Regions from separate parts of the Streptococcus sp. 20925_1_44 genome, predicted to be linked through region 1. Evidence: predicted binding sites of a transcription regulator. Region 1 holds the regulator's gene; the other holds the start of a gene.
What was found. Region 1 encodes CtsR, which represses protease genes until heat stress. Its sites were predicted from a motif close to TTGGTCAAAAAAGGTCAAANA; they were not measured.
Positions count from the first base shown of each region.

Region 2: the regulator CtsR is predicted to act here: its motif matches at 1,726-1,746, upstream of clpP (ATP-dependent Clp protease proteolytic subunit ClpP).

Region 1 is NZ_JAPVZQ010000007.1:31,755-35,174, forward strand. It holds gene O3643_RS08080 (ATP-dependent Clp protease ATP-binding subunit) at 1-1,784, opposite strand, end outside; gene O3643_RS08085 (CtsR family transcriptional regulator) at 1,791-2,249, opposite strand; gene O3643_RS08090 (hypothetical protein) at 2,465-2,764, opposite strand; gene O3643_RS08095 (hypothetical protein) at 2,818-3,030, opposite strand; gene O3643_RS08100 (ABC transporter ATP-binding protein) at 3,134-3,420, opposite strand, start outside.
Region 2 is NZ_JAPVZQ010000001.1:36,470-39,889, forward strand. It holds gene O3643_RS00155 (TetR/AcrR family transcriptional regulator) at 1-434, shown strand, start outside; gene O3643_RS00160 (cytidine/deoxycytidylate deaminase family protein) at 453-920, shown strand; gene upp (uracil phosphoribosyltransferase) at 1,010-1,639, shown strand; gene clpP (ATP-dependent Clp protease proteolytic subunit ClpP) at 1,800-2,390, shown strand; gene O3643_RS00175 (YlbG family protein) at 2,466-2,735, shown strand; gene O3643_RS00180 (ABC transporter substrate-binding protein) at 2,823-3,420, shown strand, end outside.

The DNA of each region.
Region 1 (3,420 bases):
GGAGGAGCTCCATTGAGACGACTAGCTGCGAATTTCTCCATATATTCACTCATGTCAAAACGAATGAGGGCTGACTCGTCATCAAAGAGAACTTCTGCCAAGGCTTTGGCCAATTCTGTCTTACCAACACCTGTTGGTCCTAGGAACATAAAGGATCCAATTGGACGTTTGTTATTGCGAATACCCGATTGATTTCGACGAATGGCACGACTGATGCTTGATACCGCTTGTTCCTGTCCGATAACACGTTTATGCAGTTCAGTTTCAAGATTGAGATACTTCTTGGCATCCGTTTGTGTCAATTTTTGAACTGGAATACCAGACAAGCGACTCAAGGTTGTCAAAATATCAGACTCTTTTACTAGATCTTTATAGACTGGAACTTCCTGTTCTTTTGAAATGAGCTGAGCTGCTTGTTTCCATTTGCCATCCATCAAGGCCTTGTCTGCAGGTGTTAAGCCTGACTCATCTTTTTTAGCGTGCTTTGATTTATTTTGGACAGTTGCTGCCGCTTCATCCAAAAGATCAATCGCTGAGTCTGGCAAGTGACGACTAGTCAAATAGCGATGTGCCATTTTGACAGCTGTTTCGACTGCATCATCTGTAATTTGAACATGGTGGTGTTTCTCATAAGTTGCTTTCAAGCCACGCAAGATAGCCATACTATCAGCCACACTTGGTTCCTCAATCATCACTTTTGCAAAGCGGCGAGAAAGGGCTGCGTCTTTTTCGATATGTTTTTGGTATTCTTCCTGAGTGGTTGCCCCAACAGTTCTCAGAGTTCCACGCGCTAGGGCAGGTTTCAGGATATTGGCCGCATCCAAGGTCGAATCAATACCACTTCCTGATCCCATAATGGTATGAAGCTCATCGATAAAGAGGATAACCTTACCGTCTTCCTCGATATCTTTGATGATATTGTTCATACGTTCTTCAAAGTCTCCACGGAAACGAGTTCCCGCAACCACATTCATCAAATCAAGTTCTAAGACACGCATCTTAGCCATTTCATCAGGCACATTTCCGTTGGCAATTCGCTGTGCAAGGCCAAGTGCTAGAGCTGTTTTACCAACACCTGCATCTCCAACTAGAACTGGATTGTTTTTTGTTTTTCGACTCAAGATTTGAATCATACGAGAGATTTCTTGGTCACGTCCGATGACTGGTTCCAACTTGCCAGAACGCGCTTGCTCTGTAAGATCATGAGTGTAATCTTCCAAACCACCACTTGGAGTTTGAGGCATACCCATCATATTGGCCATAGAATTTTGCTTATCTGCTACTGATCTGTGGCGCTGACGCAGAGCCTTCAAATCTTCCTTTGTCCAACCAGCACGCGCTTCAAGACTACGACGAAGCCCAGCAATCTTGACTTGATCTTTCTGGTCTTCATAAGAAAATCCTGCTTTTTCTAAAATGCGAGTAGCTAGGGCATTGCCATCATGCAAAATAGCGTAGAGAAGATGCTCTGTTCCCAATGCTTTGGCATGTACAACCGAAGCAACATGTTCCGCCTCCAACATCAAGACGTTCAAACGATAGGAAAATGGGAGCTCCTTATAATCTTCCTTATGGTTAAAGTTTACTTCTGTTAATTCTACAGCTACTTCCTCTAAACGATCAATCTCATACGGGAATTCATTTAAAGTTGCTCCAGCAACACTGTAGCTATGATTGGCCATGGCAATCAGCAAATGCCAAGACTCTAGGTAATCTGCATCAAAGCGACTCGCTACCAAAAAGGCGCTATCGATGCATTCTCTCAATGCTTTTGAATATTTCATGTCGTTTTATTTTCCTTTTCTATCTACTTCATGCAACAACTGACGAAGCATATTGGCACGAATATAATTAGCTTCCTCACCTAGAATTCGGTCTGTCCCCATAGCTAATAATAGATTCATCTCTTGGCGGGTCATGAGTTCTTGTTCGACTAAGAGTCTTAAGACATCTTCAAAGATGACTTGGTTCACCTCATCACCCACTGAATACAACAAATCGCGGAGCATATCATGATGGTTAGAGAATTCAATTCGACCAATACGAATATAGCCTCCACCACCACGTTTACTCTCAACTAGATATCCTCTACTCTCTGTAAAACGAGTCTTAATCACATAGTTGATCTGGCTAGGTACGACTTGAAAGGTATCCGCTAGCTGACTTCGTTGCAATTCGACGATACCAGATTGTTCTAAAATCGCCTTGATATAAGCTTCAATATGGTCCGATGTATTTTTAAATTTCATAGCTTGCTACCTCCTTCTTAAACTTTGACTATCTTTGACTATACTATCATTTAAGACTCTATAAGTCAAATTTTTAAGGCTATACTGAGTTTCTTTAAAAATAATTAGGCATTAAATCGCCTTAGTTTTTCTTGAAAGTTCCTAAAAAAGTCTACAAAAAGAGCCCTAAAAGGGCCTTGAAAGCAAAATAAAAATCCCTAATCTAAACAAATATTTTACAACTTTCTATCCGAGAAAAAATCTCTCCAAAACGGATTTTCGCTATCAAAAGTTTTAACCTCTTCTTCAGTCATATTGTGAGGATAGTCAAGAAAAAGGTTATAAATTTTTTTCTTATCAAAGCTGAACAGAAACTCTCCTATAACACCTATCTTATCAATCCACCAAACTTTTGAATCTTCACTATCTTTGTAAAAATCACTGTACCCTTCAAGATTAGACTTCGAAAAAATGGGTTCATCTATTTCATCGAATGGGTCTTGTTTGCTGTAGTCATTTAGTTCATTATTTAACATTATTTAGGGCCTTTCCATCATCTATTGAAATAAAATGTGACCATATTTTGATTTTATGATACTTGTGGAAAAATTTCATCCCATATATCAACTAAACTTTTCCCGTCAAAAACTTTAGCTTCCATAGCTTGATCAATTGTATCAAACTGCTGGCCTTCATAATCATATCCAACTACACAAATGCTGGATAAGAAACAAGCACCTCGGCCATTAACATTGAATTCAATATCTGTGTCTAAATACTTTTTAATTTCTTCTTTTTTCATCACATCACCATACGTCAATTATATCACTTTTTATCTATCAGGATTTCCATTTATAGACAAAAGAGAGCTGGCAAAGTATAAACTTCACCAACTCTCTTCATTTCTAATTATTTAATCCCAATTCCGCTAAAATCTGGCGTTTGTAGGCAATTTTTTGAACTTCCTTGTCTTCGCCTTCAGACCAATCAAGTTTGACTTCAGAAACAATCTGGCCCGGCCTATTTTTTAGGATGTAGATTCGATCACTGAGATTGAGGGCCTCCTCTATACTATGCGTGATAATTAAGGTCGTCAGGCCTAGCTGTTTATGAATATCAAGATACCAGGCATGAAGTTCCATCTTAGTCATCTCATCCAAAGCGCTAAAGGCCTCGTCTAGAAGAAAGAGCT
Region 2 (3,420 bases), on a different contig from region 1:
TGGCTAAGATCAGCATTTCTGAGTTAGTCAAGCGTGCTGGCGTTTCTCGTGCAGCTTTTTATCGAAACTATGATTCAAAAGAAGAGATTTTAGAAAGTGTCTTTAAACGTAGCGTCCATAACATCATGGAGCAATTGAGTCATTACGATGTTAAAACAGACCTTTATCTCGTATGGGTTCACCTCTTTAGAGAAGCCAAGAAAGAAGCCAAGGTTATTCAGCTTGCCTTGGACTATCATTTAGAAAAAATCTTTGTGCAAGCCATGCAAGAATTTCTAGAAAAATACTATGGAAAATCTAAAGGAGTTAGCTCTTACTTGCATTCTTTTTGGAGTTCGGCCATCGTATCGGTCTTGCTTAAATGGATCAAGGATGGAATGAAGGTTCCTGCTGAAAAAATCGCAGATCTACGCCTGCCATTTTTCAAAAAATAAAACATGAGGAGAAATGCTATGACAGAAAAAAGACTAGCTTGGGATGAGTATTTTGCTGCTCAAGCTCTATTGATTGCCAATCGCTCAACCTGTAAACGTGCCAAGGTAGGAGCTGTTTTAGTCAAGGATAACAAGGTTATTTCAACAGGCTATAATGGTTCTGTATCAGGAACAGAGCATTGTATAGATCATGACTGTCTGGTGATTGAAGGCCACTGTGTCCGCACTCTTCATGCAGAAGTGAATGCTATCTTACAAGGGTCAGAGCGTGGAGTTCCTAAAGGCTTTACAGCTTACGTTACTCATTTTCCATGCCTCAACTGTACAAAACAATTGCTTCAGGTAGGATGTGAGCGTGTGGTTTATATTAATCAATACCGTATGGATGACTATGCCCAACACCTTTATCAAGAAAAGGGAACAGAATTAACTCACCTACCACTTGAAACAGTGCAGGCAGCTCTCCAAGAGGCTCACCTAATCTAGAAATTATAAAAAAATAAATGGTTTAGAAAGCTTTTTAAACCATTTTTTGATATAATAAGAAGAATAAATTGAAAGAAGGAATTCTGAAAATGGGAAAACTTGAAGTTATTAATCATCCACTGATTCAACACAAATTATCAATCTTGCGTCGCACTGACACTTCTACAAAAGCTTTTCGTGAACTAGTAGACGAGATTGCAATGTTGATGGGATATGAAGTGCTTCGTGATCTTCCACTTGAAGATGTAGAAATCGAAACACCGATCACAAAAACAGTTCAAAAACAGTTGGCTGGTAAAAAATTGGCGATTGTCCCAATCTTGCGTGCAGGTATTGGTATGGTTGATGGACTATTGAGTTTGGTTCCAGCAGCAAAAGTTGGTCACATTGGTATGTACCGTGACGAAGAAACCCTTCAACCAGTAGAATACTTGGTAAAATTACCTGAAGATATTGACCAACGTCAAATTTTTGTAGTTGATCCTATGCTTGCAACAGGTGGATCAGCGATTTTGGCTGTTGACTCCCTCAAAAAACGTGGAGCTTCAAACATCAAGTTTGTCTGCCTTGTATCAGCTCCAGAAGGTGTGAAGGCACTTCAAGCAGCACACCCTGATGTAGAAATCTTTACAGCAGCTTTGGATGAACGCTTGAACGAACATGGTTACATCGTTCCAGGTCTTGGAGATGCTGGAGACCGCTTGTTCGGAACAAAATAAGATTCTAAAGTGATATTGAGACTAAAGCCTAGTCTTAGTTTTGAAAGGAGGTTAAATTTTTGTATCTGTTAGTAGGATAGAGCAAAAATTTGACCTTTTTTGACCAAGGATATATAATAATCCTATTAACAAAGAAATTAGATATCAAAAGGAGAAATGAATGATTCCTGTAGTTATTGAACAAACAAGTCGTGGAGAACGCTCGTATGACATTTACTCACGTCTTCTTAAAGACCGCATTATCATGTTGACTGGACCAGTCGAAGACAATATGGCAAACTCAGTTATCGCCCAATTGCTTTTCTTGGATGCTCAAGATAGTACAAAAGATATTTACCTTTATGTAAATACACCAGGTGGATCTGTATCAGCTGGTTTGGCGATTGTTGATACCATGAACTTTATTAAGGCAGATGTCCAAACTATCGTTATGGGGATGGCAGCCTCAATGGGTACAATTATTGCTTCAAGTGGAGCAAAGGGCAAACGTTTCATGCTTCCAAATGCAGAATACATGATTCACCAACCAATGGGTGGTACAGGTGGTGGGACTCAGCAGACTGATATGGCCATCGCTGCTGAACACTTGCTTAAAACTCGTAAGACTTTGGAGCAAATCCTAGCAGATAATTCTGGCAAATCTGTTGAGCAAATTCATAAAGATGCTGAACGTGATTACTGGATGAGCGCTCAAGAAACTCTTGACTACGGTTTTATTGACGAAATTATGGCCAATAATTCGTTGAATTAAACTACTAAAGCAAGCTCGACTGAGCTTGTTTTTTTTGATATAATAGAAGGAAGATTGTAAGAAGGAAGTTGAATTATGTTTCAAAAAGAGAATCGGTCTGGTCTGATTATCTATTTATACTATAATCGCGATGCTAAAAAACTCGCAAATTATGGTGATATTTGTTACCACTCAAAAAAACATCGTTACCTACAACTTTATGTTCCAACAGAGGAAGTAGAAGAGCTGGTAAATCGTTTAGGAAAAGAGAAATTTATCAAGAAAGTGAGAGTTTGTCATATTCAAGAATTGGAAACTCCTTTCGTTGGGAACCTATATAAAACTAGCGAAAACGTTATCATTTAAAAAGTGAGAGAAACTTGTTGACAATTTTCTGATAATTCGGTATATTCTTAACATGTAATTTAAATTGAACATTAAAAGGAGATAAACATGAAGAAAAAATTTGCATTGTCACTTGTAGCTCTTGCAAGTACAGCTCTTTTAGCAGCTTGTGGGGAAGTGAAGTCAGGAGCTTCAAACACAACTGGTAACCCAATTGATGAAAAAGTTGTAAAAATTGGTTTCAACTTCGAAGAAACTGGTGCTGTAGCATCTTACGGTACTTCTGAGCAAAAGGGTGCTCAACTTGCAGTTGATGAAATCAACGCAGCAGGTGGTATCGATGGAAAACAAATCGAAGTAGTCGACAAAGATAACAAATCTGAAACTGCTGAAGCTGCTTCTGTTTCAACAAACCTTGTGACTCAATCTAAGGTAGCAGCTATCGTAGGACCTGCGACTTCAGGTGCGACTGCAGCAGCAGTAGCAAATGCTACACAAGCTGGAGTTCCATTGATTTCTCCAAGTGCTACTCAAGATGGTTTGACAAAAGGTCAAGATTTCCTCTTCATCGGAACATTCCAAGATAGTTTCCAAGGAAAAATCATCTCAAACTACGTTTCAAACAAATTGAACGCTAAGAAAGTGGTCTTGTATACAGATAACTCAAGTGACTACGCTAAAGGTATTGCAAAATCTTTCCGTGATT